One region of the Variovorax sp. P4_B11 genome, then DNA from elsewhere that is predicted to be linked to it. Evidence: predicted binding sites of a transcription regulator. Region 1 holds the regulator's gene; each other region holds the start of a gene.
The links. Region 1 encodes HrcA, which represses chaperone genes, less so after heat shock. Its sites were predicted from a motif close to TTAGCACTCNNNNNNNNNGAGTGCTAA; they were not measured.
Positions count from the first base shown of each region.

Region 1 (10,454 bases):
TGCAGGAGGAGGTTCATGGCGCCGCGCTCAGTAGCCGAGGTAGGAACGCCGCACCGCTTCGTCGTTGCGAACGGTCTCGGCGCGGCCGGAGATCACCACGCGGCCGGTTTCGAGCAGATAGGCGTGGTCGGCCAGCCGCAGCGCCAGTGCCGCGTTCTGCTCCACCAACAGCATGCTCACGCGCTCCCTGGCATTGATCTCGCGCAGGATCTCGAACAGCTCATGCACGATGCGCGGCGCCAGGCCGAAGGAGGGCTCGTCGAGCAGCAGCAGCCGCGGCCGCAGCATCAGGGCGCGCGACACCGCCAGCATCTGCTGCTCGCCGCCCGACAGCGTGCCGGCCTGCTGGTAGCGGCGCTCGCGCAGCCGCGGGAAGTGGTTGTAGACGCGCTCGAAATCGGCCGCCACCTCGGCCTTGTCGCGGCGGGTGTAGGCGCCCAGGCGCAGGTTCTCCTCGACGCTCAGCGCGGCGAAGGTGCCGCGCCCGTCCGGCACGTGGGCGACGCCGAGCCGGACGATGGACTCGGTCGCGCGGCCCTCGATGCGCTGGCCCGCGAAGGCGATCTCGCCCTCGGTCCTGACCATGCCGCAGACCGCCCGCAGGGTGGTCGTCTTGCCGGCGCCGTTGGCACCGAGGATGGTCGTGATGCCGCCCTCCTCGACGCCGAAGTCGATGCCGTGCAGCACCCTGCTCGCGCCGTACTGCGCGCGCAGGCCGCGGACGTCGAGCAGGCGGGCCATCAGTCCGGGTCTCCCAGGTAGGCGCGGATCACTTCGGCGTTGGCCTGCACCTCGGCCGGCGAGCCGTCGGCGATGACGCGGCCGAAGTCCAGCGCCACCACCTGGTCGGAGACCCGCATCACGAGGTTCATGTGGTGCTCGACCAGCAGCATCGTGAGCCGGAGCCGCTCGCGCACCTGGCGCAGCAGGTCCATCAGCTTGCCGACTTCCTCATGGTTCAGGCCGCCGGCCGGCTCGTCGAGCAGCAGCAGCTTCGGCCGGCTCGCCAGCGCCCGCGCCAGCTCGACGCGCTTCTGGGTGCCGAAGGGAAGGTCCATCACGCGGGTGGCGGCCACGGCGCCGAGGTCGAGCAGGTCGACCAGCTGGTCGGCGTGCGCTTCGAGCACCTGCTCTTCGCGCCGCACTCCCGGCAGCCGCAGGGCATTGGCGAGGAAGCCGCTGCGGGTGCGGCAATGGCCGCCAAGCAGGATGTTCTGCCGCACGGTCATGGTCCGGAACAGCGCCAGGTTCTGGAAGGTGCGGCCGATGCCCATCGCCGCGACGCCGTGCGCCGGCGTCTCGACCAGCGAGCGGCCCTCGAACGAGATGCGGCCCTCGCTGAAGGCATAGAGCCGCGACAGGCAGTTGAAGAGCGTGGTCTTGCCGGCACCGTTCGGACCGATCAGGCCGACGATGAAACCCTCGGGCACCGCGAACGACACCTTGTCGAGCGCCGTGATTCCCCCAAAGCGCACCGTGACGCCTTCGACGCGCAGCAGATCGGCACGGGGGGCAGGCGAGGCGATTTCCGACTCCTTGCACAGTGGAACCCAACCCGAGCGGGACACTCGGATGCCACTGGATACAAAAGATACCGGTGTTCGGACGAATGGAAAGCCGGCTTTACCCTTGATTGCCCGGCGCGGCAGCCCACGGCTGCGCCGGCGCGCGGACCGCGAAGGCCTGCTGCCGGATCGGAACTGGGAGAGCCTGGGTCAGGCGCGGCGCTCAGCCGACCTGCACTTGCGCGTCGGACGGCAAGGGGCCGGATGCACCGAAGGTCTGCTGCTGGACTTGCACGGGCTCCGTCGCGAGGGCCGACGCCTTCTTGGGCACGACGCCCCGGACGAGGTGCCTCGGCACGTGGTGCTTCTTCTTCAGCAGGGCCAGGGCCTCGCTGCGCGCGGGCTCGGAGGCCGGCAGGAACATGTGCAAAAAGCTCATCGTGGTCGCCCCAATGAACGCCAGGATTCGACAGGGGCCCCTGGCTTGGCCGGATGGCGATTATGGGCGGCGGGCGGTCCGCCGTCACTGGCGGCCCCGCCGGCGGTAGTGTTGATGGGGCCGCCGGTTACACGTGCGACCGACCCGCCCTGCCCGACGATGGTCATCACGGAGCCCGGCGGGCGGCCGTGGATCTCATGGCCCAGCGCGCTGTACCGCGAGACCTGGCGGACTCTCGCGCCCTCGGCGACGCCGCATGGGCTCACGAACCGCCCGGGATGTTGGCGACGATGCGCTTGCCCATGCTGACGCGCGGCTCAACCACGTAGCCAAGCGCTTCGTAGAAGGCCGCCACCGACTCGCTGCCGGGCGCAATCTGCAGGTTGATCTTCATGCAACCCCGATCCGCCAGGGCGCGCTCCGCGTGCGCGACCAAGGCCGTGCCGATGCCCCGCGACCGATGCCCCGGATCCACGGCGACCGAGTACAGCCAGCCCCGGTGTCCGTCGTAGCCCGCCAGCACGGTGCCGACCACCGAGCCCTGCGCCAGAGCGACGAAGAAAAGACCATCGGCGACCGCCAGCTTCTTGTCGATGCCGAGGGCGGGAGCGTTGTGCGCCGTGCCGTAGCGGAATGCGGTCTCCCAGAGACGGATCACCTGCGCTCGGTGGACATCATCGAGGTACGGGGCGACCAGGGTCATGCAGTCCCTCTCGGGGTCCGGGGCATGGCAGGCGACGCAGAACTTGTTGCCGTCGGGATCCCGGAAGTAGGCGCCGTAGTAGTGCGGGTGGTACTGGGCCCTCAAGCCGGGTGCGCCTTCGCAACTGCCGCCCTGGGCGAGCGCGACGCGGTGCACCGTGCGCACCATGGCCCGGTCGGCCGCGGCGAAGGCCACCATCTGGCCGTTGCCGGGCGCATGCGGCAGGCCGTTGTGCGGCTTGCAGATCACGAAGAAGGGCCGCGTGCGGCCGGTGCCGTGCCAGCCGGCCCAGGGCTTGTCTCGCTCGCAGAAACGAAGCTCGAGGCCCAGGCCCTGCATCACCGGCCGATAGAAAAGCAGTGCGCGCTCGAAGTCGCCCACGCTCACGAAGACATGCGAAAACATCTCGGCTCCCCGGAGCGCTTGCCCCTGACGAGCCGAAGATAACGGAAAGCGCTCAGTTCTTCGCCGGCACCGGCACCTCGGTGGGGCGAGAACGGCAACAAACCGGACGTCCTGCGCACGCTCCAGCTACCAGAACCGCCACCAAGGCCGCGCAGGCCTGCCTTCGGGCTCCAGCGGGGTGCGATCGGACGGCGTGGAACCCAGGCGCCTGCGCAGCTCCGCCTCCATGCGTTGCGCCTGCTTCAAGGCATCCGGGTCGCCAAGCGCGGCCCGCTTTCGCAGCACATACGCGGCCGCGGCGAGTTCTTCGTCTCCCATCGTCTCCATTCATGAAATTCTGGCTGCGGCCGTCGAGGCGGCCAATAAGCCATCCGGCCGGTGCAACTCGGCCGCGCGACATGCGCCCGCCCCAAGTCTTGGTGGTGGATTTCGAAGACGCGGCCACGCCGGTGGCCAGGAAGACCCAGGCAATCAGGCTGACGAGCGTGCCGCCCCAGCCGAACCCGGTCCTGCAGTCGACCTTGAAGAATTCCGCGACCAGCGGAAAGCTGTCGACGATGACCATGCCCCATCCGGTGGTCCTTGCGGCTCGAGCAGGCGGAGGGAAGGACCGACTCCCCTGAAAGGCCCCCCAAAAGAAAATGGCCTAGAGGAGAAAAATCCTCTAGGCCATTCGAGAGAGTGGTGCGGCTGGCAGGAATTGAACCCACGACCCCTTGGTTCGTAGCCAAGTACTCTATCCAACTGAGCTACAGCCGCACAGCTTGCGATTATAGCATCCATTTCAGCCATCTGTCCACGCTTCGATTCTTGACTTGCAAAAGAAGCTTCGCGCAAGCAGACCCGAGTCTCCGGCGGATGCTTTTGGTAGGCCGTGCTGGGCTTGAACCAGCGACCAACGGATTATGAGTCCGCTGCTCTAACCAACTGAGCTAACGGCCCACGTGGCACCGATTCTAGTAGGGCGCGGCGCCCTTCCCTACTTGCGGTGGCTCAGCGCGTTGGTGACCAGCTTCGACGTGATGTCGACGATCTGGATCATGCGTTCGTAGGGCATGCGGGTCGGGCCGATGACGCCCAGTGTGCCGACAACCTTGCCGTCGACCTCGTAGTTCGCGCTGACGATCGACAGGTCGTCGAAGGGCACCACCTGGCTCTCGCCGCCGATGAAGATGCGCACGCCCTCGGCCTGGCTCGAGACGTCGAGCAGGCGCATCAGCTGCGTCTTGTGCTCGAACAACTCGAAGGCGCGCCGCAGGTGCCCCATGTCGCTGGAAAAGTCGGTGACCGCGAGCAGGTTGCGCTCGCCCGCGATCACGACCTCGTCCTGGGCCTCGGTCATGACCTCGGAGCTGACCTGCACGGCAGCCTGCATCAGCGCCGCGATCTCGCCGCGCAGCTGCTCGACCTCGGACTGCAGCCGGTCGCGCACCTGCTCGATCGAGAGGCCGGCGAAATGGGTGTTGATGTAGTTGGAGGCCTCGACCAGCTGCGACTGCGTGTAGTCGACCTCGGGGAAGATCACGCGGTTCTGCACGTCGCCGTCGGGCGCGACGATGATCACCAGCAACCGACGGTCGGACAGCCGCAGGAACTCGATCTGCCGGAACACCGAGGCGCGCCGCGGCGCCATCACCACGCCCACAAACTGCGACAGGTTCGACAGCAGGTTGGCGGCGTTCGCGATCACCTTCTGCGGCTGGTCGGCCGCCAGGCTCGGCGCCGACGCGAACTGCTCGCGCTGCGCGGTCAGCATGGTGTCGACGAAGAGGCGGTAGCCCCGTGCGGTCGGAATGCGACCTGCGGACGTGTGGGGGCTTGCGATCAGCCCGAGCACCTCGAGGTCGGACATCACGTTGCGGATGGTCGCGGGGGACAGGTCCAGCCCCGGCGCGCGGGAAAGCGTGCGCGACCCCACGGGCTGCCCGTCGGCGATGTAGCGCTCGACGAGAGTCTTCAGCAGCAACTTGGCACGGTCGTCCAGCATCGAATGATTTTAATGTTGTAATTTGTGAATGAGCTCCCGCTTTCGGCATGTCGCACTGATCGGTAAATACCAGGCCTCCGGCGCCCGGGCGCAATGCGGCGCGCATGACGACGTCATGGAGGGGATCGGCGCCTTCCTCGAATCGCAGGGCTGCAAGGTCTTCGTCGAGAAGTCGCAGTCGGACTCGGTCGAATCCGGCCCCTATCCCGCACTGACGGTGGAGGAAATCGGCCAGCAGTGCGATCTCGGCCTGGTGGTCGGCGGCGACGGCACCATGCTCGGCATCGGCCGCCAGCTGGCGCCGCACGACGTGCCGCTGATCGGCATCAACCGCGGCCGGCTCGGCTTCATCACCGACATCTCGCTCGACAACTACCAGGCGACGCTGATCCCGATGCTGGCCGGCGACTACGAGGAAGACCTGCGCACGCTGATGAAGGCGCGGGTGGTGCGCGACGGCGAGTCGGTGTTCGACACCCTGGCAATGAACGACGTGGTGGTCAACCGCGGCGCCACTTCGGGCATGGTCGAGCTGCGGGTCACGGTGGGCCACCATTTCGTGGCCAACCAGCGCGCCGACGGCATGATCATCTCCACGCCCACGGGCTCGACCGCCTACGCGCTGTCGGCCGGGGGGCCGCTGCTGCATCCCGCGGTGCGCGGCTGGGTGCTGGTGCCGATCGCGCCGCACACGCTGTCGAATCGGCCGCTGCTGCTGCCCGACGCCGACGAGGTCACGATGGAACTGGTCGGCGGGCGCGATGCCAGCGCCAATTTCGACATGCAATCGCTGGCCACGCTGGCCATCGGCGACAAGGTGATGGTGCGCCGCTCGGACTATCGGGTGCGCTTCCTGCATCCGCGAGGCTGGAGCTATTTCGACACCTTGCGCAAGAAACTGCATTGGAACGAAGGGGGATCTTGAGATGGCGTTGAGGCGCATTGCGCTGCGGGATTTCGTGATCGTGCGGTCGCTCGAGCTCGATTTCTCCGCCGGCTTCACGGTGCTCACCGGCGAGACCGGCGCCGGCAAGTCGATCCTGATCGACGCACTGCAGCTGGCACTGGGCAACCGGGCCGATGCCGGCGCGGTGCGCGAAGGCGCCGAGCGGCTGGACGTCAGCGCCGAGTTCGATGCCGACCCGGGCCTGGCCGGCCGGCTCGACGAGGGCGGCTTCGAAGGCGGCGATGCTCTGCTGCTGCGCCGCACGGTCGACCTCCAGGGCCGCAGCCGCGGCTGGATCAACGGCAGCCCGGCCACCGCCACCCAGTTGCGCGAGCTCGGCGACCACCTGCTGGACATCCATGGCCAGCACGCCTGGCAGAGCCTGACCCGGCCCGAGGCCGTGCGCGGCCTGCTCGATGCCTATGCCGGCATCGACACCGGCGCGCTCGAAAGCGCCTGGCAGCTCTGGCGGCAGGCGATCGGGGCACTCGAAACCGCCCGCTCGGCCCAGGATTCCCTGCAGCGCGAACGCGAACGCCTCCAATGGCAGGTCGCCGAGGTCGCCAAGCTGGCACCGGGCGAGGACGAGTGGGAAGAGCTGTCGGCGAGCCACAGCCGCATTTCCAACGCCCAGGCGCTGATCGATGCCGCCGAGGGCGCCAGCAACGCGCTCGAGGATGACGACAGCGGCGCCCTGGCGGCGCTAGCCCGCGCCCTCACGCTGCTGCAGAACTGCGAGCACATCGAGCCGGAATTCAAGGCGCTGGGCGAGGTGCTGGCCTCCAGCGTGGCCCAGGCCTCGGACGCCGCGCATTCGCTGCACAGCTACCTGCGCCAGGCCGACCCCGACCCCGAGCGGCTGGCCGAACTGGACGAGCGCATGGGCAGCTGGATGTCGCTCGCGCGCCGCTACCGGCGTCCGCCGGCCGAGTTGCCCGCCTTGCTCGCCGGCTGGCAGGCCGAGTTGAAGGCCCTCGACGCGCAGAGCGACCTCGACGCGCTCGAGCGCACCGAGCAGTCGGCGCAGCAGGCCTACCTGAAAGAGGCCAAGGCCGTGGCCAGGGCCCGCAAGCAGGCGGCGCCCAAGCTCTCGCAGGCGGTCACGCAGGCGATGCAGGAACTCGGCATGAAGGGCGGCCGCTTCGAGGTCGCACTGCAGCCGCTGGCGCAACCCGGCCGGGCCGGCCTCGAAGAGATCTCCTTCCTGGTCAGCGGCCATGCGGGCAGCACGCCGCGTTCGATCGGCAAGGTGGCCTCCGGCGGCGAGCTCTCCCGCATCGCGCTGGCCATCGCGGTCACGACCAGCGAGCTCGGCGCCGCCCAGACACTGATCTTCGACGAGGTCGATGCCGGTGTCGGCGGTGCCGTGGCCGAGACCGTCGGCCGGCTCATGAAGCAGCTCGGCCGCGACCGCCAGGTGCTGGCGGTGACCCACCTGCCGCAGGTGGCGGCCTGCGCGGACCACCACCTGGTGGTCGCCAAGCGCCAGACCGCCGCCAAGGGCCAGGACACCGCCCGCACCGAAAGCAGTGTCGCCGTGCTCGACGGCGAAGGCCGCGCCCAGGAGGTTGCCCGGATGCTGGGCGGCGAGCGCGTCTCCCGAACCTCGCTGGCGCATGCGCGCGAGATGCTGGGCCAGAAGGCACAGGTGGCCGAGACATGAGCCTCGAACTCGTGCTCATCACCGGCATGTCCGGTTCCGGCAAGTCCGTCGCCCTGCACGCGCTCGAGGACGCGGGCTATTACTGCGTCGACAACCTGCCGCCCGAGCTGCTTTCGCCCTTCATCGCGCTGCAACAGCAGCAGCATGTCGCCAAGGTGGCGATCGCGATGGACGTGCGCAGCGGTGTCTCGCTGCCCCTGGTGCCGCAGCAGCTCGAGGGCCTGCGGCAGCAGGGCATTTCGCTGCGCTCGCTGTTCCTCGACGCCACCACCGATGCCCTGGTGCGCCGTTATTCCGAAACCCGGCGCCGCCATCCGCTGTCGCGCCAGGAAGGCCGCACCGACGCGCCCGAACAGCAGCGCGTGCTGGTGCAGGCGATCGAGCTCGAGCGGGAATTGCTCGCCGACCTGCGCGATGGCGCCGACGTGATCGACACCAGCATCATCCGCCCGGCGCAGCTCCAGAGCTACGTCAAGGCGCTGATCTCGGCACCCGACAGTGCGCTGACCCTGGTGTTCGAGTCCTTCGCCTTCAAGCGCGGCGTGCCGCTCGACGCCGACTTCGTGTTCGACGTGCGCATGCTGCCCAATCCGCACTACGTGCCGGCGCTGCGCGCACTGACCGGACGCGATGCGCCCGTGATCGAGTGGCTGCGCGAGCACGAGGATGTCGCCCGCATGTACGGCGACATCGAGCAGTTCCTGCAGCGCTGGCTCGACGCCCTGGCGCGCGACCATCGCAGCTATGTCACGGTGGCCATCGGCTGCACCGGCGGCCAGCATCGCTCGGTGTTCCTGGTCGAGCAGCTGGCGCGCGGCTTCGGCGCCCGCTGGGCCGCGCTCAAGCGGCACCGCGAGCTCGACAGCGCCTAGGGCCTGTTCACACTATTTTCGGGGATCGCGTTGCCGGGCAAAGGGGCTGGATGCAAGGCGCCTGCGCGCAGCAAGGCTTTCGCCTTGCAAGCGCGGGCAACGCCGCAGACGGCCCCTTCGCCCAGCAACCCGAAGGGAAGGCCTGCCAGGACGAGCCACTCGGCGTTGCACTCCTTGCATGTGCCAACGCACATGCCGCGTCGCGCGCCTTGATTGGCCCGTCCTGGCAGGCCTTCGCGACCCCGGAAATAGGGTGAACAGGCCCTAGCTGCTGCTCACAAGCCGTTTTCGCACGGGTGCCGGCAAGCCCAGCGCGGTCCACTGATCGGCGGCAAACCAGCCCCCCGTCCCGGCCAGTGGCTGCGTGCTGCGGCGTTCGACCGCCACCGGATGCAGGTGCAGATCCTTGTGCGTGAGCACATGCAGGAAGGCGGCTTCGTCGTGGACGCTGGCGAGGTCCCTGGCAGTGAGCGTTGCCGCCAGCGCCTCGCGACTCTCGTAGATCGGCACACAGTAGAGCCCGGCCCAGATGCCGCGCGACGGCCGCTTCTCCAACCACACGCGCCCCCCCGGGTCGCGAGCCAGCAGCATCCAGAGCGACTGCGACGTCCGCCGCAGCTTGCGGGTCTTGACCGGATAGTTCTCCGGCGCCCCCTGGCGGCGGCCCGCGCACAGGTCGCTCACCGGGCAGATCATGCAGCTGGGCTTGCGCGCCAGGCACACCGTGGCACCCAGGTCCATCAAGCCCTGGGTGTAGCCGGCGATGGCGCCTCGATCCTCGGCCGGCGGCAGCAGTTCGGTCGCCTCGTTCCACAGCAGCCGCTCCTGGGCAGCCGACGACAGGTCGCCGTCGAAGGCCAGCAACCGTGACAGCACCCGCTTGACGTTGCCGTCCAGGATCGCCACCCGTTCGCCGAAGCAGAAGGCCGCGATCGCCGCCGCGGTCGAGCGGCCGATCCCGGGCAGTGTCTGCAGTTCGGCCGCCGTGCGCGGGAATTCGCCGCCGAAGCGCGCCACCACGTCCTGTGCGCAGCGATGCATGTTGCGCGCGCGACTGTAGTAGCCGAGTCCGCTCCAGAGCCCGAACACCTCGTCCTCGGTGCCGGCCGCCAGGTCGGCCACCGACGGGAAGCGTGCCAGGAAGCGCGCGAAGTAGCCGAGCACGGTGCTCACCTGGGTCTGCTGCAGCATCACCTCGGACAACCAGACGCGATAGGGGTCCCGGGTGTTTTGCCACGGCAGCTCGCTGCGGCCGTGGCTGCGCTGCCAGGCCACGATGCGCTCGGCGAAGCCCGGTGCGCGCCCCTGCGGACTTTCAGGCAACAAGTTCGGTCCGTGCCACCGGAGCGTTCGGCGCTTCGTTGCTGGTCAGCAAGGTGGTGAGCTCGGCCAGCCGCCGGTGCAGCTCGCCCAGATGGCCCTCCTGGGCGGCCAGCTCGGCCAGGCGCTCGTCGAGGCTGCCAGCCGCGCCCTGGATGCGTTCGACGGCCTCGATGCGCTTGGTGAAATTGCGGCGCCGCTCCCTGAGCTGCGCATCGAGCTGGGCGCCTGCACCCTTGCTCCAGCGCTCGACCTCGGTCATCGCTGCCTCGTTGACCACCCGCAGCCGACTGGCCAGCGCGCGCACCAGCTTGTCGCAGAAATCGGGCTGTGCCAGCTTGAGCATGTTGCCCACGCCCAGGTAGTGGACATGGCTGCGTTCGATCTGGTCGAGCTGCTGCTCGAAGCCCGACAGGTCGGGCTCGGGCGGCGCCTGCAGCGTGAAGCCGTGTTCGGCATTGAGCTGGCGAAAGGTCGCATGCAGCATCGACTGGATCTCGGCGCTGGTCGCCTGCACCTCGCGCAGGTTGTTGCGCAGCGATTCGAAGGTCTCGCCGTAGACCTTGCGCACGCTGAACTTGATGCCTCGCCGCTTGAGCGCCGCCGACAGGCGG
Region 1 covers NZ_JBFUHO010000024.1:62,219-72,672, forward strand. The annotation lists gene AC1DYD_RS21200 (branched-chain amino acid ABC transporter permease) at 1-17, opposite strand, end outside; gene AC1DYD_RS21205 (ABC transporter ATP-binding protein) at 28-741, opposite strand; gene AC1DYD_RS21210 (ABC transporter ATP-binding protein) at 741-1,526, opposite strand; gene AC1DYD_RS21215 (hypothetical protein) at 1,729-1,944, opposite strand; gene AC1DYD_RS21220 (GNAT family acetyltransferase) at 2,207-2,647, opposite strand; partial or broken gene AC1DYD_RS21225 (VOC family protein) at 2,666-3,052, opposite strand; gene AC1DYD_RS21230 (hypothetical protein) at 3,179-3,379, opposite strand; tRNA gene AC1DYD_RS21235 (tRNA-Arg) at 3,735-3,811, opposite strand; tRNA gene AC1DYD_RS21240 (tRNA-Ile) at 3,918-3,994, opposite strand; gene hrcA (heat-inducible transcriptional repressor HrcA) at 4,032-5,039, opposite strand; gene AC1DYD_RS21250 (NAD kinase) at 5,068-5,964, shown strand; gene recN (DNA repair protein RecN) at 5,966-7,648, shown strand; gene rapZ (RNase adapter RapZ) at 7,645-8,520, shown strand; gene mutY (A/G-specific adenine glycosylase) at 8,785-9,846, opposite strand; gene AC1DYD_RS21270 (dynamin family protein) at 9,836-10,454, opposite strand, start outside.

Region 2 (10,454 bases), on a different contig from region 1:
GAATTGCTGGCGGGCCTGCGGGCGCGCCGCGACGCGGGGGAAGACTTGCGGCTCTACTACCTGTCGAACATGCCGTCGCCCTACGCGCGGGTGCTCGAGTACCGGCACCCCTTCTTCCAGTGGTTCGACGGCGGCATCTTCTCGGGCGACGTGCAGATCATCAAGCCGCAGCGCGCAATCTATGAACTGCTGGCGACGACCTACCGGCTCGCGGCCTCGGAGACGGTCTTCATCGACGACTCCCTGGCCAATGTGCTGGCCGCGCGCGAACTCGGGTGGCAGGCGATCCACTGCGAGCGGCCGAGCGCGTTGCCGGCGCAGCTCGCGCGCTACCTGCCGGTGAGCTCGACCTTGTCGACATCGAAGCCCAGCGTCCGGGCGTAGTCGAGTTCGCCCTGGAGCAGGTTGGCGTCGAGCCGCGGCGCACGGGAGAGCACCCACAGGGACTGGCGGCTCGGCGTGCCGACCAGCGCCACCTGGTAGTCGCGGTCGAGCTTGAGGATCCAGTAATCGCCCCAGACCAGCGGCAGCCAGCCCAGCCATTCGGGCGCGAAGCGTACTTCCAGCCGACCCGCACCGGGCTGCCCGGCCACCGGCACCACGCGCGCCAATCCCACGGATTCGTCGAAACTGCCGTCCGCCAGGACGCAGCGGTTGCGCACTTCCACGGTGCCGTCGGCCAGCGGCGTGTACTCGGCGCTCACCGGTCCCGTGCATGGCTTGCGCAAGCGATTGGGCAGCCGCGCCTGCTCGTGCCAGAGGCCTGCATAGCGCTTGAGGTCGACCGGCGCCACCACCTGCAGCGGCGCGCGCATGAGCGGCGCGCCATCCGCCGGGCCGGCGACGGTCTCGGCGCGTGACGTGCGACGGCCCGAGAGGGCCAGCAGGGTGACGACGCCGCCGATGCAGAAGGCGGCTGCCAGGGCCCCGATCGAGGCGCTGTGGGCGCGGTCGTCGAAGGCGGCGGGCGGTGGTGCACGGTGGCTGCGAAAAGACATGGGAATTCTCCGGAAGGCGACCCATCGAAATCAGAAGACTAGTGCTTCCGGGCCCTGGGCCGCGTCAGCCACGGACCACACGCCATGTAGTGCAGCGGCGGGATAATGCCCGCATGAACCAACTCGATGCCCTCCGCCAACGGACCACCGTGGTCGCCGACACCGGTGATTTCCGCCAGCTCGCCCAGTTCAAGCCACAGGATGCGACCACCAATCCGTCGCTGATCCTCAAGGCGGTCCAGAAGGCCGACTACCGTCCGCTGCTGGACGAGGTGGTGAAGAAGCACCAGGGCGCGCCGATCGACGAGGTCATCGACCGCCTGCTGGTGCGCTTCGGCACCGAGATCCTGTCGATCATCCCGGGCCGGGTGTCGACCGAGGTCGACGCGCGCCTGAGCTTCGATACGCACGCCACCATCGCGCGCGCCGAGCGCATCGTCGCGCTCTATCGGGCGCAGGACATCGATGTGGGAAAACGCCTGCTGATCAAGATCGCCTCGACCTGGGAAGGGATCGAGGCCGCCCGCCAGCTCGAGCAGAAGGGCATCCATTGCAACCTGACGCTGCTGTTCTCCTTCGCCCAGGCGGTGGCTTGCGGGGCGGCCAAGGTGCAGCTGATCTCGCCTTTCGTCGGCCGCATCTACGACTGGCACAAGAAGTCGCAGGGCCCGCAATGGGACGAGGCCGCCAATGCCGGTGCCGACGATCCGGGTGTGAGGTCGGTGCACCAGATCTTCAACTACTACAAGAAGAACGGCATCGCGACCGAGGTGATGGGCGCCAGCTTCCGCAACGTCGGCCAGATCGCCGCACTGGCCGGCTGCGACTTGCTGACCATCAGCCCCGAGCTGTTGGCCGAACTGAGCGCCAGCGAGGCGCCGCTGGCGCATGCACTCGACGCCGAGGCGGCAAAGCGCCTGGAGATCCCGAAGGTTTCGCTCGACGAGGCGGCTTTCCGCTTGGCGCTGAACGAGGACGCGATGGCGACCGAGAAGCTGGCTGAAGGCATCCGCGCCTTCGCGGCCGATGCGGTCAAGCTCGAACGTTTGATGGAGACCTGACGATGAACGCCCGTTGCGATCGCACGGCCGCCTGGGGCGCGCTCCAGCTGCATTACGACACGGCCGGACTCGGCTTCGACGTGCGCGAGGCTTTTGCGAGCGACCCGGGACGCTTCGCGGCCCTGAGCCAGTCGGCGCCCTGCGTCTTTGCCGACCTGTCGAAGAACCTCGTCGAGGCGCGCACCGAGCAGCTGCTGCTGGCCGTGGCGCGTGAAGCCGGACTGGAGGCGCATCGGGACGCGATGTTCGCGGGCGTGCACATCAACGCCACCGAGGGTCGTGCGGTGCTGCATACCCTGCTGCGGCGACCGGCTTCCGCGCCGGTGACGGGCGAGCTGGCGGGCGCCTTCCGCGACGTCCATGCGACGCTCGACGCCATGCTGGCCTACGCCGAAAAAGTGCGCGCGGATTCGACCATCACCGATGTCGTCAACATCGGCATCGGCGGTTCCGACCTCGGTCCGCAGATGGCGGTGCTGGCGCTCGACCAGTTCTCGGCCCCGGGCAAGCGCTTCCACTTCGTTTCCAACGTCGACGGCCACGAGCTGGCCGGCATCCTGCGCGGGCTGGCGCCCGAGCACACGCTGTTCCTGATCGCCTCGAAGACCTTCACGACCGCCGAGACCATGGTCAACGCGCAGTCGGCCAGGCGCTGGTTCGAGCAGTCGGGCGGCGTCGATATCGCGCGTCATTTCGCCGCGCTGACCACCAACGTGGCGGCCGCGAAGGCCTTCGGCATCGACACCACCTTCGGCTTCTGGGACTGGGTCGGCGGCCGCTACTCGATGTGGTCGTCCATCGGCCTGCCGATCGCGCTGGCCATCGGCGCCGACGGCTTCCGCGGCCTGCTGGCCGGCGCGCATGCGATGGACGAGCATTTCCGCACCGCGCCGCTCGAGCAGAACCTGCCGGTGCGCCTCGGCCTGCTCGACGTCTGGTATCGCAATTTCCATCGTTTCACGACCCGCAGCATCGCGCCCTATCACAGTGCGCTCAAGCGGCTGCCGGCCTACCTGCAGCAGCTCGAGATGGAAAGCAACGGCAAGCAGGTCGACATGGCCGGCCAGCTGCTCACCTTCGGCACCTCGCCCGTGCTGTGGGGCGAGCCCGGCACCAACGGGCAGCATGCGTATTTCCAGATGCTGCACCAGGGCACCGACGTGACGCCGCTGGAGTTCATCGCGGTGCGCGATGCGGGGCACGATCTCGCGGGCCATCATCCCAAGCTGCTGGCCAATGCGCTGGCGCAGGCGCAGGCCCTCATGGTCGGCCAGCACGATGCGGGCGGGCACAAGAACTTCCCGGGCAACCGGCCGAGCACCTTCTTCGTTCTCGATCGACTGACGCCGGAATCCCTCGGCGCCTTCCTGGCGCTGTACGAGCACCGCGTCTTCACCAGCGGTGCCCTGTGGGGCATCAACAGCTTCGACCAGTGGGGCGTGGAGCTCGGCAAGGTGCTGGCCCGGGACATCGAGCCGCGGCTGGCCTCCGGCGACGTGCAGGGGCTCGACGCCTCGACCGCGGGCCTGCTGCAGCGCCTTCGCCCGGGCGCCTAGCTTTCATCAAAGTCGGCAGCCTGCTCGATATGATGACCACGGGGGTTGTCCCGTGGGAATCAGCAAGAGGAGTTGCTCATGAACTTTCAACAGGCGTTCCAGACCTGCTTTCGCAAGTACGTCGAGTTTTCCGGCCGTGCGACCCGGCCCGAATACTGGTGGTTCATCCTGGCCTATGTCATCGTGGCTTTCGTGGCGGGCTTCATCCACGAGTACCTCTACTACCTCGTGGTGCTGGCCTTCCTGCTGCCCTTGCTCTCGGTCGGCGTGCGCCGCCTGCATGACGTCGGCCGCAGCGGCTGGTTCCTGTTGCTCGGGCTGGTCCCGGTGATCGGCACCCTGGTGCTGCTCTATTTCATGGTGCAGCCGAGCCAGCCGGAATCGAATGCCTACGGACCGCCGGCCGGGCCGGTCCCGGCCGGCGTCTGATCCCTCAGCCGCCTGCGCCCACCAGCACCGCCTTGGCGCGGTAGCTGGCCGGAAACACCTTCTTCAGGTTGTCGACCTTCGGCAGGTCGTTGATCGCGATGTAGGGGTGGTCGGGATTGCGGGTCATGAAATCCTGGTGGTACGCCTCGGCCGGATAGAAGGCCTTGAGCGGCTCGATGGTGGTCGCGATCGGCTTGCCGAAGACGCGGGCGCGGTCGAGCTGCGCGATGTAGTTCCTGGCGATGCGTGCCTGCTCGGGGTTGGCCGCAAAAATGGTCGAGCGGTACTGGCTGCCGACGTCCGGTCCCTGGCGGTTCAGCTCGGTCGGGTCGTGGGCGACCGAGAAATAGATCTGGAGCAGCCGCGCGTAGCTGATCTGCTTCGGGTCGTAGCTGATGCGCACCGATTCGGCATGGCCGGTGCGGCCGGAGCTGGTGGCTTCGTAGTTGGCCGTTGCGGCCTCGCCGCCGGCATAGCCCGAGACGGCGCTGGTCACGCCCTTGACGTGCTGGAACACACCCTGAACGCCCCAGAAGCAGCCGCCGGCGATGACTGCGGTCTCGGTCGTGGCGGCGGCCCCTGCGGCCGGGTCGTCGGCCGGCGCCGGGACGACGGTGGCGCGCTCGGCCGCCCAGGCGGACGCGCCGGGGCGCAGCGCGAGTCCTCCGGCGCCGAGCGCGAGTGCGCACAGCAGGGCGCGGCGTGCCGGCACCGGGGGTGCGACGAGGGTCTTGGAGTTCATGCCGGTGGGTCCTTCGCTGCGTTTTCGGGTCGAAGCCCCGGTTGTACGCCGATCCGCCCCGGTGCTCCGACAGGACGAAAAAAAGCCCCGCGGCTCGCACCGCGGGGCTCTTGGCTTGGCTGTGGCAGCCGGGCCGGGGGGAATTACATCCCCATGCCGCCCATGCCACCCATGCCGCCCATGTCGGGCATGCCGCCGCCGGCGCCGGCTTCGTCCTTCGGTGCGTCAGCGACCATGGCTTCGGTCGTCAGCAGCAGCGAGGACACCGAAGCGGCGTTCTGCAGGGCGGTGCGGGTCACCTTGGTCGGGTCCAGGATACCCAGCTCGAGCATGTCGCCGTAGCTGTCGTTCTGGGCATTGAAGCCGTAGTTGCCCTTGCCGGCCAACACGGCGTTCACCACCACCGAGGCTTCGCCGCCGGCGTTGTTGACGATCTCGCGCAGGGGCGCTTCGATGGCCTTGAGCACCAGCTTGATGCCGGCATCCTGGTCGGCGTTGTCACCCTTGAGGGTGTCGCCCACGGCTTGCTTGGCGCGCAGCAGGGCCACGCCACCACCGGCAACCACGCCTTCTTCCACTGCAGCGCGGGTGGCGTGCAGGGCGTCTTCGACGCGCGCCTTCTTTTCCTTCATTTCGACTTCGGTGGCAGCGCCGACCTTGATCACTGCAACGCCGCCGGCCAGCTTGGCCACGCGCTCTTGCAGCTTTTCGCGGTCGTAGTCGGAAGTGGCTTCCTCGATCTGCACGCGGACTTGCTTGACGCGGGCTTCGATGTCGCCAGGGGCGCCCGAACCGTCGATGATGATGGTGTTTTCCTTGCCCACTTCGATGCGCTTGGCTTGGCCGAGGTCGGCCAAGGTCACCTTCTCGAGGGTCAGGCCCACTTCTTCGGCGATGACCTTGCCGCCCGTCAGGATGGCGATGTCTTCGAGCATGGCCTTGCGGCGGTCGCCGAAGCCAGGTGCCTTGACGGCCACGACCTTCAGAATGCCGCGGATCGTGTTCACGACCAGCGTTGCCAGGGCTTCGCCTTCGACTTCTTCGGCAACGATCAGCAGCGGACGGCCGGCCTTGGCCACTTGCTCCAGCGTCGGCAGCAGGTCGCGGATGTTGCTGATCTTCTTGTCGAACAGCAGCACGAACGGGTTCTCCAGGATCGCGCTTTGCTTTTCGGGGTTGTTGATGAAGTAGGGCGACAGGTAGCCGCGGTCGAACTGCATGCCTTCGACGACGTCGAGTTCGCTGTCGAGCGACTTGCCGTCTTCGACGGTGATCACGCCTTCCTTGCCGACCTTGTCCATCGCGTCAGCGATGAGCTTGCCGATGGTTTCGTCGCTGTTGGCCGAGATCGAGCCGACTTGCGCGATTTCCTTCGAGGTGGTCGTGGCCTTCGAAGCCTTCTTGAGCTCGGCGACCAGGGCGGTGACCGCCTTGTCGATGCCGCGCTTCAGGTCCATCGGGTTCATGCCGGCAGCCACCAGCTTGAAACCTTCGCGAACGATGGCTTGTGCCAGCACGGTCGCGGTGGTGGTGCCGTCGCCGGCGTTGTCCGAGGTCTTGGAAGCCACTTCCTTCACGAGCTGGGCGCCCATGTTCTGCAGCTTGTCCTTGAGTTCGATTTCCTTGGCCACGGACACACCGTCCTTGGTCACGGTCGGGGCGCCGAACGAGCGCTCGAGCACCACGTTGCGGCCCTTGGGGCCGAGGGTCACTTTGACTGCGTTGGCGAGGATGTTGACACCCTCGACCATGCGCGCGCGGGCTTCACCGCCGAAGACTACGTCTTTTGCTGCCATGAGATTTCTCCGAGATTCAGTTGGATAGGGGGATGAAGGGGCGAGAAATTACTTCTCGACCACTGCGAAGAGGTCGTCTTCCTTCATGACCAGGAGTTCGTCGCCATCGACCTTGACGGTCTGGCCGCTGTACTTGCCGAACAGGACGCGGTCGCCGACCTTGATGTTCATCGAGATCAGGTCGCCCTTGTCGTTCTTCTTGCCAGGACCGACGGCCAGGACTTCGCCCTGATCGGGCTTTTCGGCGGCGTTGTCGGGGATCACGATGCCCGAGGCGGTCTTGGTTTCGCTTTCAATGCGCTTGACGATCACGCGATCGTGCAAAGGACGAAGTTTCATTGCATCTCCTGATAAGAAACGGGGTTTGGTTCGGGTGCCGGCAAGGTTGCCGGCGCCCCATCATCGGAAGCCAGTGTTGTTAGCACTCAGCTTTGACGAGTGCTAATCATAAGGGTGTTTTGGGCAGTTTCAAGGCCGAAGGGGCCGGCGCCAGATGTGGATGAAGGCGAACCGCCTGTCGGGTCAAACGGGCCTTCTGTCACTTTTCCCACGAAACGGCCGCGTCGGCAAAGCCTGACTTCAGGTGAATGTGATAATTTCACATCCACTTGTACTTTGTGACATCTTGAAATGATTTCCTGCGGCGTGCCTCTGATCGGATCCAAGGGTCGAGGGGCGCGCCATGGAGGATACAGCCCGATGGTTCAGTCTCTGGAAAAGATGCCGATGACGACGACGGCAAGCTCGAAGGTCCCCTGGGGCGGGCGGGCGCGCGGCTTCACGCTGATGGAACTGATGATCACCGTTGCGATCGTGGCGATTCTGGCGGCGATCGCCTACCCGTCCTATGCGTCGTACATCCGCAAGGGGAAGCGGGCGACCGCGCAGGCGGCCTTGATGGATCTGGCCAGCAAGGAACAAAGCTACCTCCTCGACCGGCGTGTGTACACCACCGTGCTGGCGGACACCGGTTTCGCGACGCCGGCCGAAATCCAGGCGGCCTACACGATCTCGGTCGCTTGCACTCCGGCCGACTGCTCGGGCTTCACGGCAACGGCCGCGCCGGCAGGGAGCCAGGCAGTGTCGGGCGAGCAGACGATGACGCTCGACAACACCGGCGTCAAGGCGCCGGACGCCTCGGGCTACTGGGGCAAGTGACGCGATGGCAACCCCGGCGGCATTGACCCAGGTTCGGCGCGCAACGCGGCGCGCTCGCCAGGGCGGCTTCACGGCCATCGAGTTGATGGTCACCTTGGCCGTCGTCGCCGTCCTGGCGGCGCTGGCCGCGCCCTCGTTCCAGCAGCTGATCGCCACGCAGCGCATCAAGTCCGTCGCCTCGGCGCTGAATGAATCGCTTTGGGTCGCTCGCAGCGAGGCACTCAAGCGCAATGACAAGGTGGCGTTCAACTTCACGAATTCGGGGGACGACACCGTTGTCGGGGACTGGAAGATCACCCAAAGCAGCGACGGAACGGGTACCGCGCTCCTTCAACAGACGGGCTCCCCCTCCGTGGTATCCACCACCTCGACGTGCCCATCCCCCTCGACGAGCGGCAACTTGCTGTTCGTTTTCAACTCCTCCGGCCGGCTGACCTCCGGCGGTTCGTCCTCGATCAAGCTCAGCGTCCCGTCTGCCAAGGTCAATCGTTGGGTCTGCATTTCTGCCAGTGGCCGGGCCGTCACCCAATCGACATCATGTTGCTAGCTGACCTTCATCGATTCCGTACCCGAGCGACCGGCATGCGCGGCTTCACGCTGATCGAAGTGCTGGTGACCATCGCCGTGATGCTGCTGGGCATTCTGGGCGTGATCGGCATGCAAGCCAGGTCGACCGTCATGGAATTCGAGTCCTACCAGCGTGGCGAGGCGCTTTCGCTGGTCCGTGAAATGCAGGGCCGTCTGACCGATTCGCGAGCCATCGTCGACGGCTATCTCAATGATGCCGTCAGTTCCACCCACGGCGGCGTTTACGTGGGTTCGGGCGCGAATGCCAAGGACTTCAGCACCGGTTCCGTCTGCGTCGCGGGAGCGGGCGTTCCGCTGGCGGAGGCAGAGTTCGAAATGTGTCAGTGGGGGCTGGCGCTGCAGGGCGCCGCGGCCCTGGAGGGCAGCTCGAAGGTCGGCGCCATGATCGGCGCCCGCGGCTGCCTGATCCGGGTCGTGCCGGCGGAGGGCAACGCACTGGCCGACATCTACGTCACGGTCGTGTGGCAAGGCAAATCGCCGAGTGCCGAACCCGACCCCGATTCTCCGGCGGGTCAGAACTTCTGCGCCAACGATGTGAATTTCGGCGACCGGCTGCGGCGTGGCGTCACGGTCCGCGTGCTGGTGCCGAACCTGACCAAGTCATCTTGAGGACCGACATGTACCGCCGAGCCCTTGCGTCGACCTCAGAAGCCCGTTGCCGTCACCAGCGAGGGCTCACGCTCATCGAGTTGATGATTGCGCTCGTCATCGGTCTGCTGATCGTCGCCGCGGTGAGTGTCCTTTTCGCTGGCAGCAGCCGGTCCCGAAGCGAGGTCGAACGGAGTGCGGAGGTGATTGAGAACGGGCGCTATGCCCTCGACGTTCTGAGCCGCGAGTTGTCGCAGACGGGGTTCTACGGATCGCTGGTCAAGCCGACGGCGGCCGTCACTCCGATCATCACGCCTGCCGAGGCAGCGACAGCGATGTGCCTGACCGGGGTCGCGAACCTTGGCAAATGGCAAGACTCGTTGACTTACTACGTCCTGGGGCTTGGCAGCGCGGCAGGGGCGAATACAGACGCCGATCCGTCTTGCATTGCACGCAAAGCCGGTACCGATGCGTTGTTCATTCAGCGAGCGAGCACCTGCGCCGTCGGCGACCCGGGTTGCCCGCTCGAGTCGAACGCAGATGCCTATTTGCAGGTGTCCGAGTGCGGCAGCGAATACAGCGCGACGCCGATCAAGCTCTTGCAGGGCGGTTCGTCAGACTTCACGCTTCAAACCAAGACCTGTGTTGCCGGCACGCCGGCACCGAAGCGCAAACTCGTTCGCCGTATCTACTACGTCAGCGCGGCGAACGAGTTGAGCTATCGAGATATTCCGCTCATCCTCCCGCCCAGCGGCAATCTCCCTGATCCTGTGGTGTTGGTCGAGAACATCGAGCAGATGCAAATCGAGTACGCGTTCGACACCAGCACCCCTGCAGATGGAACACCCGACGTGTTCGCGGCTGCGCCCAACCCCAACGTGCCGCCTGCTCTGCCGCCTTATACGGACTGGACACAAGTCATCGGCGTACGAATTTGGCTGCTGGCCCGCTCCAGCGATTCGAGCCAGAACACCCAGAATGCCGCGAGTTTCGTGCTCGGCGCGGACACCAGCGTCAGCGTTGCCGCAAACGCCGCGGGCAACCCGAAGCGGCGCGTCTACAGCACCTATATCTCGTTCGTCACCCCCAAGGCGCGCCGCGAATCATGAAGATGAAAAATGTCTGCCGAGCCCACCGCGCCCAGTCCGGCGCCGTGCTGATGATCGGCATGGTGATGCTGCTGATGATCAGCCTCGTCGCGGTCAGCGTGATTCGGCTGTCCACGCGCCATACCCAGATTGTCAGCAATGAGCAGGTGCGAACCGAGGCGGTTGCAGCAGCCAATTACGCGCTCGACACGGTGTTGAATCAGCCCTACACCACCTGGGATCCGTACAAGGCCGCAGGCACGACCACCACCGTCAATCTCGGCACGAGCAAGGCAGACGACACCACCGCCGACAGCACCGCGGCTTCGACGAAGGTCACGATCAAGAACCTCGAGTGCAAACGTGCCCGCGTGATCAAGAATTCGGAACTGCTCCAGAAAAATTCGGCCGGTATCTACTACGTGACCGCGACGGACACCTCCTGCTTCG
Region 2 covers NZ_JBFUHO010000001.1:20,654-31,107, forward strand. The annotation lists gene AC1DYD_RS00100 (HAD family hydrolase) at 1-384, shown strand, start outside; gene AC1DYD_RS00105 (lipocalin family protein) at 330-998, opposite strand; gene tal (transaldolase) at 1,112-2,059, shown strand; gene pgi (glucose-6-phosphate isomerase) at 2,062-3,615, shown strand; gene AC1DYD_RS00120 (DUF805 domain-containing protein) at 3,694-4,044, shown strand; gene msrA (peptide-methionine (S)-S-oxide reductase MsrA) at 4,049-4,786, opposite strand; gene groL (chaperonin GroEL) at 4,930-6,582, opposite strand; gene groES (co-chaperone GroES) at 6,631-6,921, opposite strand; gene AC1DYD_RS00140 (type IV pilin protein) at 7,282-7,740, shown strand; gene AC1DYD_RS00145 (GspH/FimT family pseudopilin) at 7,745-8,287, shown strand; gene AC1DYD_RS00150 (prepilin-type N-terminal cleavage/methylation domain-containing protein) at 8,323-8,937, shown strand; gene AC1DYD_RS00155 (PilW family protein) at 8,946-10,025, shown strand; gene AC1DYD_RS00160 (PilX N-terminal domain-containing pilus assembly protein) at 10,070-10,454, shown strand, end outside.
Region 2: a site for HrcA is predicted at 7,001-7,027, ahead of groES (co-chaperone GroES). Genes of this name have one in related genera too.

Region 3 (10,454 bases), on a different contig from region 1:
CAGATCGACGACGCGCTGTACGAGGAGCTCGAAGAAGCGCTGCTGATGGCCGACACCGGCGTCAAGGCCACCGAACATCTGCTGGAAGACCTGCGCCGCCGCGTCAAGAGCCAGATGGCGACCGACGCGGCGCAGGTCAAGCTGCTGCTGGCCGACGCCATCACGGACCTGCTGCAGCCGCTGGAGAAGTCGCTGGTGATCGGCGAGCACACACCGACCGTGATCATGGTCGCCGGCGTCAATGGTGCCGGCAAGACCACGTCGATCGGCAAGCTCACCAAGCACCTGGCCAACGAGGGCGCCTCGGTGCTGCTGGCGGCGGCCGACACCTTCCGTGCTGCGGCGCGCGAGCAGCTGCTGGTCTGGGCCGACCGCAACACGGTCGAGATCGTGAGCCAGGAAGGCGGAGACCCGGCCGCCGTGAGCTTCGACGCGGTCAACGCGGGCAAGGCACGCGGCAAGGACGTGGTGCTGGTCGACACCGCCGGCCGGTTGCCGACCCAGATCCACCTGATGGACGAGCTCAAGAAGATCAAGCGGGTCGTCAACCGGGCCGACCCCACGGCGCCGCACGAGGTGCTGCTGGTGATCGACGGCAACACCGGCCAGAACGCGCTGGCGCAGGTCAAGTCCTTCGACGAGGCACTGGGCCTGACCGGCCTGGTCGTGACCAAGCTCGACGGCACGGCCAAGGGCGGCGTGCTGTGCGCGATCGCGCGCGAGCGGCCGATCCCGGTCTATTTCATCGGTGTCGGCGAAAAGCTCGAAGACCTGGAAACCTTCAACGCCCGGGAATTCGCCCAGGCCCTGCTCGGCTAGCCCGGCGAGGTTTGTGCGCCTGGGGGCGCTCTGGCATCATGGTCGGTGCCCGCCAAGAGGCCCCCAGGAGACCCGCATGGACACCGCAGCCGCCCCGCTCGCCGACGCCGACCGCAAGGTCGATCGCCTGCTCGCCCACTACGGCGAGAGCCACCGCCATCCGACCAACGAGGCGATCCACATGGTCGCCATCCCGGCGATCATGCTGAGCATCGTCGGGCTGCTGTTCGCCCTCCATCCCTGGGTCGCCTACGCCTTCGTCGCCGCCAGCCTGGTCTACTACGCGACCCTGCGCTCCCCGGCCTTCCTGGCGACCATGCTCGTCGGCACGGTCGCGCTGCTGGCGCTGGTGCATGCGATGGGCGGCCTTGTCTTGCCGGTGTCCGCCGTCATCTTCGTGGTGGCCTGGATCTTCCAGTTCATCGGCCACAAGATCGAAGGCAGGAAACCTTCCTTCTTCGAAGACATCCAATACCTCTGGGTCGGCCCGCTGTTCGTGCTGTCCAAGGTCTTCGAGCGTCTCGGCATCCGCTGGTAGGCCCGCCGGACAGGCCCGCCGGCTATCGACCCCATAGAAAATAAGGGGGAACCCTTAGCTTAGCACTCCCTCCAATCGAGTGCTAATATGGCTATGAACGAAGGAGTTTCCCCAATGACAACACTGTCTGGAGCCTCTGCCAACCAGCTTGCCGTCGCCAACCCGTGGTCGATGGTGCCCTCGCTGGGTAACTTGGACGCCTACATCTCTGCAGCCAACCGGCTGCCGCTGCTGACGCTCGAAGAAGAGCAGGGCTTTGCGCGCAAGCTGCGCGACGACAACGATCTCGAAGCCGCCGGTGCGCTCATCTTGTCGCATCTGCGTCTTGTTGTATCCATCTCTCGCCAATATCTTGGTTACGGGCTGCCGCATGGCGACCTGATCCAGGAAGGCAACGTCGGCCTCATGAAGGCCGTCAAGCGCTTCGATCCCGACCAGGGCGTGCGGCTGGTCAGCTACGCCATGCACTGGATCAAGGCCGAGATCCACGAGTACATCCTGAAGAACTGGCGCATGGTCAAGGTCGCGACGACCAAGGCCCAGCGCAAGTTGTTCTTCAACCTGCGCTCCATGAAGCAGGGCTTCAAGGCCGATTCGGCCGCAGCGGACGGCGGCACCCACCGCGACACGCTGAGCCCGGACGAGGTTTCGCAGATGGCGACCCGGCTCAACGTGAAGCCCGAGGAAGTGCTCGAGATGGAAACCCGGCTCTCGGGCGGCGACGTGCTGCTCGATCCGAGCCCGTCCGACGACGGCGACGAAGGCTTCGGCCCGATCGCCTACCTGGCCGACGCGACGCAGGAGCCAACCGCCCAGATCGAATCGCGGCAACGCGACCGGTTGTCGACCGATGGCATCTCGACCGCACTGGAGGCTTTGGACGACCGCAGCCGCCGCATCGTCGAAGAGCGCTGGCTCAAGGTCAACGACGACGGCTCGGGCGGCATGACCTTGCACGACCTGGCCGCGGTCTATGGCGTGAGCGCCGAGCGCATTCGCCAGATCGAAGTGGCGGCCATGAAGAAGATGAAGAAGGCCCTGGCCGAATACGCCTGAGCGCCTCCACCCGCGAAAAAGCCCGGCCCGCGCCGGGCTTTTTCGTTGTCAGTGCACCACCAAGTGATCGCGTGACCCGCGACGCATGAAACCGGCGCAGCCAAATGCCAGGGATACCGCGGAACCGGCTTTGCCGGGCCGCTGGTATCGCCCCCCTTGAGGGGGGAGGCGCCGCAGGCGCTTCGGGGGGTGTTTCATCCTAGGCCGCCTCGGGCGCCCGCTTCGCCAGCGTCCTCGATGCCCGGCGCGCGATGTAGCGGGTTTCGGCCGCATCGCTTTCGGCCAGCCAGCGCACGCAGGTCGCTTCTACCCAGTCCGGCTGCGTCCGGCTGGCGTCGTTGAGCCAGTTGGCGACCGAGTTCTGGACGTAGCGGCTGCTGTCCGCCTTCAGCGGCTCCAGCAGCGGCAAGGCCAGCCAGGGCTCGGCCTTGAGGCGCTCGATCTGGGCGCACCAGACGCCGCGCGGACGGGTCAGTTCGCTGGCGAAGCGGCGGATGTTCGGGTCCGGGTCGGCGGTCCAGGGCTGCAGCAGCGCCAGGGCCTGCTCGAGCGAGCGGATGGTCGCTTCGCGCACGCCCATCCAGGCCATCTCGCGGACGCCGAAATGCGGATCGGCGGCAAAGCGGCGAGCCGCCGCCAGCTGCTCGGGCAGCGCCAGCCCCGACATCGGGATCCACTGCGTCGCCCAGCAGCGCGCCACGTCGCTCGGGTGGGTGGCCAGCCGGTGCGCCACCGCATCGCGCTCCGGATGCACCGCCGTCAGGTCGTAGAGCGCCCGCGCGACGTGGCCGTGCCGCTGCATCGGCTTGAAGGCGCCCAGCATCGCGAAGGTGTCGAGCAGGCGCTCGCTGGCCGCATCGAGCCCGATCTGCGCGGCCACGCCGCGCGCCAGCCGGGGCAGTTCCAGCGCCATGAACTCGTTGAGGTTGACAGTCTCGATCAGGCCGTCGTTGAGCGCCTCCAGCACCTCCGGCGGGATCAGCGCGATGCGGAAGGCTCCCTTGCGCTGCTTCAGGTGATCAAGCGAGACCACGGCGCACATCAGGCAAGCTCCGCTCTCCGCACTGCGGTGCGGGCTTGCTTGGGGCGGCCCGGCGCGGCGCTCATAAGGCAACCTCCGTGCTTCGCACTGCGGTGCGAGCGCCTTCGGGCGGCCGGGCGGCGCTCATGACTTGAGCAGGACCTTGAGATCCTCGACCATCGGCGCCACGCCGGCGCCATAGCGCGCATACAGGCGCAGCCGGCCTTGCGGGTCGTAGACGAAGCTCGCCGCCGAGTGGTCCATCGAGTAGCTGGTCGGCGTCTTGCCGTCGACCTTCTTGAAGTAGACCTTGAAGTCCTTGGCCAACGCCGCGAGCTGGTCCGGCGTCGGGATCAAGGCGATGAAGGACGGGTCGAAGGCCCCCATGTAGGCCTTCATGACCTCCGGCGTGTCGCGGGCCGGATCGACCGTGACGAACACCACCTGCAGCTTGTCGCCGTCGGCGCCCAGCTGCTGCCTGACCTGCGCCATCTCGCTCATGGTGGTCGGGCAGACATCGGGGCACTGGGCGTAGCCGAAGAACAGCACCACCGCCTTGCCCTTGAAGTCGGCCAGCGTGCGCAGCTTGCCGTCGGCGTCGGTCAGGGAAAAATCGCGGGCGTAGTCGGCGCCGGTGATGTCGACCGCGTGGAAGCTGGGCTTGGCCTCGGTGCAGGCCGCGAGGTGCAGGCCGGCGACCGCGGCGACGCCGGTCCAGGCCAGGGTCCGGAGCGCTTGCCGCTTGTTCATGGATGGGGTCATTGGAGGTAGTGGTCGACCAGCAGCCCCGCGAACAGCACGCTCAGGTGGATCAGCGAGAAACGGAAGGTCTTGCGCGCCAGCGCATCGGAGTAGTTGCGCCACAGCGCGAAGGCATAGCCGGTGAAGCCGATGCTGACGCCGATCGCGACCACCAGGTACAGCCACCCGCTCATGCCGTAGATGAAGGGCATCAGGCAGGCCGCGAACAGGATGAAGGTGTAGAGCAGCACCTGCAGCCGCGTGAATTCGTTGCCATGCGTCACCGGCAGCATCGGCAGGCCCGCCTTGCGGTAGTCCTCGACCCGGTACAGGGCCAGGGCCCAGAAGTGCGGCGGCGTCCACAGGAAGATGATCAGGAACAGGATCAGCGCCTCGGGACCGACATCGCCGGACATGGCGGCCCAGCCGAGCACCGGCGGCATCGCGCCCGAGGCGCCGCCGATCACGATGTTCTGCGGCGTCAGCGGCTTCAGGATCACGGTATAGACCACCGCGTAGCCGACGAAGGTGGCGAAGGTCAGCCACATGGTCAGCGGGTTGACCGTGAACCAGAGCAGCGCCGAGCCGGCCGCGCACAGCGCCGCCGAGAAGATCAGCGCCTGCTTGTCGCTCAGCTGCCCGCGCGCGGTCGGCCGCCAGGCGGTGCGCTTCATCTTGGCGTCGATGCCCTTCTCGACCAGGCAGTTGAAGGCGGCCGCGGCACCGGCGACCAGCCAGATGCCGAGGCAGGCCAGCGCGCCCTGCTGCAGGTCGGCCCAGGTCGGCACGCCGGGCACGGCGAGCACCATGCCGATCAGGGCGCAGAAGACGATCAGTTGAACCACCCGCGGCTTGGTCAGCGCATAGAACTGACGCAGCACGCTGGCGGTGGTCTGGGCGGGGACGGAAACGGGGGCGCTCATCGGGCCACCTCCATGGTAGGTATGCGTCTGCCGGCGCCGGCGGCGCTGTGTGCGCCCGCGCGACGGCTTTCGCAGAGGGTCCAGGTCAGCACCACCGCCAGCGCGGCGGCGCCGCCGGTGTGCAGCAGCGCCGCCGCGAGCGGCCAGCCGAGCAGAACGTTGCCGAGGCCGCTGGCAAGCTGCAGCAGCGCGAGACCGCCGAGCCAGCGCGCCTGGGCCCGCAGCGGCGCGACGCGGCGCAGCCGCCAGGCCAGCAGGCCGAGGGCGACGAACACGAGATAGGCCATCAGCCGGTGCGCATAGTGGATCGCGGTGAGCGCGGTGAAATCGATCGGGGCGCCGGCGCCGGTCTCGCCCAGATGGCGCCAGATCTCGAAGCCTTGCGCGAAGTCCATCGGCGGCCACCAACTGTCCTGGCAGATCGGGAACTGCGTGCAGGCCAGGACGGCATAGTTGGTGCTGACCCAGCCGCCCAGCGCAATCTGCAGGCCCAGCAGCACGGTGGTGGCGATCAGCAAGGTGCGCAGCGCCGACGGCAGGGCCGTCGGCAGGCGCTGCAGCGCCGCCTGCTGATAGCGCACCGCCTGGATGCACAGCAGCGCCAGCAGCACGACCGCGCCCATCAGGTGCAGCGTGACGATGGCGGGGAACAGCTTCCAGGTCACGGTCAGGGCGCCGAAGGCACCCTGCAGGCAGACCCAGGCCAGCGTGGCCGCCGGCCACCAGGCGCTCAGCGCGCGCTCGCCGCGATGGTCGGCCTGTCGCTGGCGACGGCGCACCACCCAGGTGGCGATCGCCAGCACCAGGATCAGGAAGCCGACGCCGGTGGCCAGGTAGCGGTGGACCATCTCGACCCAGGCCTTGCCGTGGGTCACGGGCCCGGTCGGTTGGGCGGCCTGCGCCATCGCGATGTCGTGGCGGGCGCCGACCGGACTGGCATTGCCATAGCAGCCGGGCCAGTCGGGGCAGCCCAGGCCCGAATCGCTCAGGCGCGTGAAGGCGCCGAACAGGGTCAGGTCGAAGGTCAGGAACAGGGTGAGCACGGTCAGCGCATGCAGCCGGCGCGCGGCACCGGCGCCGGCATTGCGGCGCCAGACCCAGACCAGCGGGCCGAGGGCCAGCAGCACGCCCACCGCCAGCAGCCAGGCGATCGGCTTGAGGTCGTAGAGCGAACTGGCGTCCATGGCGGAATCAGCGACCGGCCTCGTCCCAGGACGAGGAAGCGCGCAGCAGGCGGTCGAGGTCGCGCTTGCCCCGGCTGGCGCCGGCGGCATCCATGCGGGCCGGGAAGCGCATCATGAGGTTGCCCAGCGGGTCGACCACGAAGAGGTGCTCCGCCGGCGCATGGCCCGCGACCGCGGGCAGCCATCTGGCGATGTCGGCCGCCGGCAGGCGCAGCACGGTCGCGCCGCGCAAGCCGTTGGCCAGGCGCTCGGGCAGCGGCTGGTCGTCGCTGACCAGCCAGACGCGGTCGAGCCGGTCTTTCTCGCGCCCCAGGCTCTCGCGCAACTGGCGCTGCAGGTAGAGCTGCTGCTCGCAGAGGGCGTCGCAAGCGGCATCGGCCACCGACAGCAGCAGCCACTGGCCCTTGAGCGAAGGCAGGCGCAGCGTCTTGCCGTCCGGCAGTGTGGCCGCGACGTTCGGCAGCGGGCGCTGAGGATCGATCAGCTCGCCGTAGACGCTCCGGCTTTCGGGACGCACCACGTAGTAGGTGAAGTAGGAAGCGATCACCGGCGCCGCGCAGCACAGCAGCACGAAGACCATCTTCCATCGGCCCTGGACCGTTCGCCGGCCCTCGGCGCCCGCCAGCGCCTGGCGCGGCGACGGCATCGAGTGCACGGTCAGGCCGAGCGGCTCGTCAGCCGCGGCGGGCAAGGCGTGCGCGGCGGAAGGGGGCGATGAGTTGGAACCAGACATAGAGGAGTACCACGAGAGCCGAGAGGCCGAACCACTGGAATGCATAGCCGTAGTGCTTTTCGACACCCAGCGCGGGGGCCGGCCAATCGCGCTGCAGGCCCTCGGAAGCCGGCCCGATCTGCTGCAGCGAGACGTCGGTCCGCAGCGGCAGCCCGGTTTCGGCGCGGAACGCTTCGAGACCGAGATTCTGCCGGATGCGCGAAGACCCCACGGCTTCAGGCGTGGCGGCGCTCGCAGGCGCCGGCGCCGACGCGGCGGACGCCGGCGCATCGGCCTTGCCCAGCTCGAGCAGGTGGGCCGGCGGCGGCGCGATCCGGGCCGTGACCTCGACCAGGCCGCTCGGCGTCTCGACAGCGCCCAGCTGGGCCCGGTCGGTGAAGTTGCGCTGGATCCAGCCGCGCTGGATCAGGACGGTCTGCTCGGTGCCTTCGAGGGCGAAGGGCGTCAGCACGTAGAAACCCGGCACGCCGTGCATCTGCCGGTTGTCGAGATAGACCGTGTGCGGCGACAGCCAGAGCCCACGCAGGCGAACCGGGCGGTGCATGGCGGCAGAGGCGTCTCCGAGGGCCAGGAATGCCTGCTGGTCGAGCGGCGGAAGGCTCTTTCGCGCGTCGATCTCGGCCTGGATGGCTTCCTTCTGCGCCGCGCGCGACAGCTGCCAGCGGCCCAGCGAGACCGTGGCGGCGAGCGTCAGCAGAGCGACCGCGGTGACGAACCAGAAGCGGCCGGCGCGCCGGGGACGGTCCGGTTCCCCGAAGTCCGCGTTCAAGGGAGGGGGCGGCGCTGGCGGCCGATAATGTGGCTCATGAAATATCTTGTCGGCCTCGCCTTCCTGGGCATCCTGGCGAGTCTTGCGGTGGCGCTGTTCTTCATGCTGAGGGACGGGCGCGACGGCCGCGCCAAGAGCGGCGGCATGGCGCGCGCGCTCACTGTTCGGATCGGTCTTTCGGTCCTTTTGTTCCTCTGCGTCCTGCTGGCGTGGAAGCTCGGCTACATCCAGCCAGGGGGCCTGCCGATCGGCAAGTAGATGATGCTCGTTCCAGGAGAACCATGAAAAAAGCGCCTTGCGGCGCTTTTTTGTTGTGCCGTCGCCGATGCTCAAAGCCAATAGACCAGGAAGTACAGGCCGAGCCACACCACGTCGACGAAGTGCCAGTACCAGGCCGCGCCCTCGAAGCCGAAATGGCGCTCCGGCGTGAAATGGCCCCGGCGCAGACGCAGCGTGATGAAGAACAGCATCAGCATGCCGATGAACACGTGCAGCCCGTGGAAGCCGGTCAGCATGAAGAAGGTCGAGCCGTAGGCGCCCGAGCTCAGCTTGAGGTTCAGCTCGGTGTACAGGTGGTGGTATTCGTAGCCCTGGACGCTCAGGAAGCTGAAGCCGAGCAGCACGGTCAGCCACATGAAGCGCACGCTCTGGGCGCGATGGCCGGCACGCAGCGCATGGTGGGCGATCGTCAGCGTGACGCCGGAGCTCAGCAGCAGCGCGGTGTTGATGGTCGGCAGCCAGAACGGGCCGACGGTCTGGAAGGGCTCGACGGTGCCGGCCGGCGAGCCGGTCACGCCGACGGCCGCGGTCGGCCAGACCGCCTTGAAGTCGGGCCACAGCAGCGCGTTGTCGAGGCTGCCGAGCGAAGGCAGGGCGTGGGTGCGGGCCCACCACAGCGCGGTGAAGAAGGCGCCGAAGAACATCACCTCGGAGAAGATGAACCAGCTCATGCTCCAGCGGAACGAGAGGTCGACCTTGTGGCCGTACAGGCCGCCTTCGCTTTCGCGGATCGAGGTTCTGAACCAGACGAAGAGCGTGCCGAGCCAGATGATCATGCCGGCCAGCAGCGACCAGGCGCCCCACTGGTGGCCGTTGATCCACTGGGCCGCGCCCAGGATGACGAAGAGCAGGCCGGTCGCGGCCATGACCGGGTAGGCCGATGGCGCGGGCACGAAGTAGTAAGGCGTGCTGCCGTGGGTGGTTGAGCTCATATCAGGTCCTGGTTTTCTTCTCTGGCTTCATTTTCTGTGGGATTCTGTTCATCAGGCGGTGGCCACCCAGCGCACCAGCAGAATCAGCGCGGCCACGAACAGGGCGACGGCCACGAAGGCCACGGCGATGATGTGCAGCGGGTTGACCTTGGCGAGATCGTCCTGGTAGGCGCTCTTCTTGCGGATGCCGAGGAACGACCAGCCCACGGTCCTCACCGTGCGCCACAACGAGCCCTTGCGTGCGACATCCGGCGAGCTCATGAACGCGGCTCCGTCGCGGGCACGGCGACTGCCGCATTGGCGGCCACCGGCGCCGCCGGCGTCTTGCCGCCGACCTCGAAGAAGGTGTACGACAGCGTGATCGTCTTCACGTCCCTGGAGATCTTCGGGTCGATCACGAAGGCGACCGGCCACTGCTTCTTCTCGCCGGCGTCGAGCGTGTACTGGTTGAAGCAGAAGCACTCGAGCTTGTTGAAGTACGGCGCGGCCTGCTGCGGCGCATAGCTCGGGATCGCCTGGGCCGCCATGCGGCGGTTCTGCACGTTCTGGAACTCGTACATCACGGTGTTGAGCTGGCCCGGATGGACTTCCATCGAACGCTGCGCGGGCTTGAAATCCCAGAGGCCGCGCACGTTGGCATCGAACTCGACCGTGATGGTGCGGCTCATGTCGACCTGGGTGTTGTCGGGCACGCGGACCTTGTCGCCGCCGCTGGCGCCGCCCGGCACCTGCAGCTCCGACAGGGCCAGGATATTGATGCCGGTCATCTCGCAGATGGCGCGATAGAGCGGCACCAGCGCATAGCCGAAGGCGAACATGCCGGCCGCGACAACGGCCAGCTTGCCGACCATGCGGACGTTCTCGCGGCGGATGCGTTGACCGATGCCCATGGTGATGCAGTCCCCGGCCCTAGCGGCCGATCCAGACCATGCGAACGATGAAGCCGATGAAGAACAGCACCGCGATCGAGGCCAGCGTGAGCCCCATGCGGCGGTTGTTCCTCTTCTGTTCGGGAGTCATCTCGTGCTGCGCGTCAGCCGATCACCTTGGTCGCGGTGGGGTCCAGCCGCGGCGGGGTCTCGAAGGTGTGGAACGGTGCCGGCGAGGGGACTTCCCACTCGAGGCCTTCAGCGGCTTCCCAGGGCTTCTGCGGAGCCTTCTCGCCCTTGCCCATCATGGTCGGCAGGGCGATGAAGAAGAAGAAGTACACCTGGGCCAGGCCGAAGGCGAAAGCGCCGACGCTGGCCACCGCATTGAAGTCGGCGAACTGCATCGGGTAGTCGGCATAGCGGCGCGGCATGCCCGCCAGGCCCAGGAAGTGCATCGGGAAGAAGGTGATGTTGAAGGAGATCAGCGACCACCAGAAGTGGATCTTGCCGCGTGCTTCGTTGTACATCACGCCGGTCCACTTCGGCGCCCAGTAGTAATAGCCCGCGAACATCGCGTACAGCGAGCCGGC
Region 3 covers NZ_JBFUHO010000006.1:172-10,625, forward strand. The annotation lists partial or broken gene ftsY (signal recognition particle-docking protein FtsY) at 1-819, shown strand, start outside; gene AC1DYD_RS08185 (Mpo1 family 2-hydroxy fatty acid dioxygenase) at 896-1,357, shown strand; gene rpoH (RNA polymerase sigma factor RpoH) at 1,472-2,413, shown strand; gene AC1DYD_RS08195 (DNA alkylation repair protein) at 2,613-3,455, opposite strand; gene AC1DYD_RS08200 (SCO family protein) at 3,579-4,184, opposite strand; gene cyoE (heme o synthase) at 4,193-5,098, opposite strand; gene AC1DYD_RS08210 (COX15/CtaA family protein) at 5,095-6,282, opposite strand; gene AC1DYD_RS08215 (SCO family protein) at 6,290-7,015, opposite strand; gene AC1DYD_RS08220 (SURF1 family protein) at 6,957-7,784, opposite strand; gene AC1DYD_RS08225 (twin transmembrane helix small protein) at 7,821-8,042, shown strand; gene AC1DYD_RS08230 (cytochrome c oxidase subunit 3) at 8,114-8,995, opposite strand; gene AC1DYD_RS08235 (DUF2970 domain-containing protein) at 9,047-9,256, opposite strand; gene AC1DYD_RS08240 (cytochrome c oxidase assembly protein) at 9,253-9,885, opposite strand; gene AC1DYD_RS08245 (cytochrome oxidase small assembly protein) at 9,905-10,015, opposite strand; gene ctaD (cytochrome c oxidase subunit I) at 10,029-10,454, opposite strand, start outside.
Region 3: a site for HrcA is predicted at 1,417-1,443, ahead of rpoH (RNA polymerase sigma factor RpoH). Genes of this name have one in related genera too.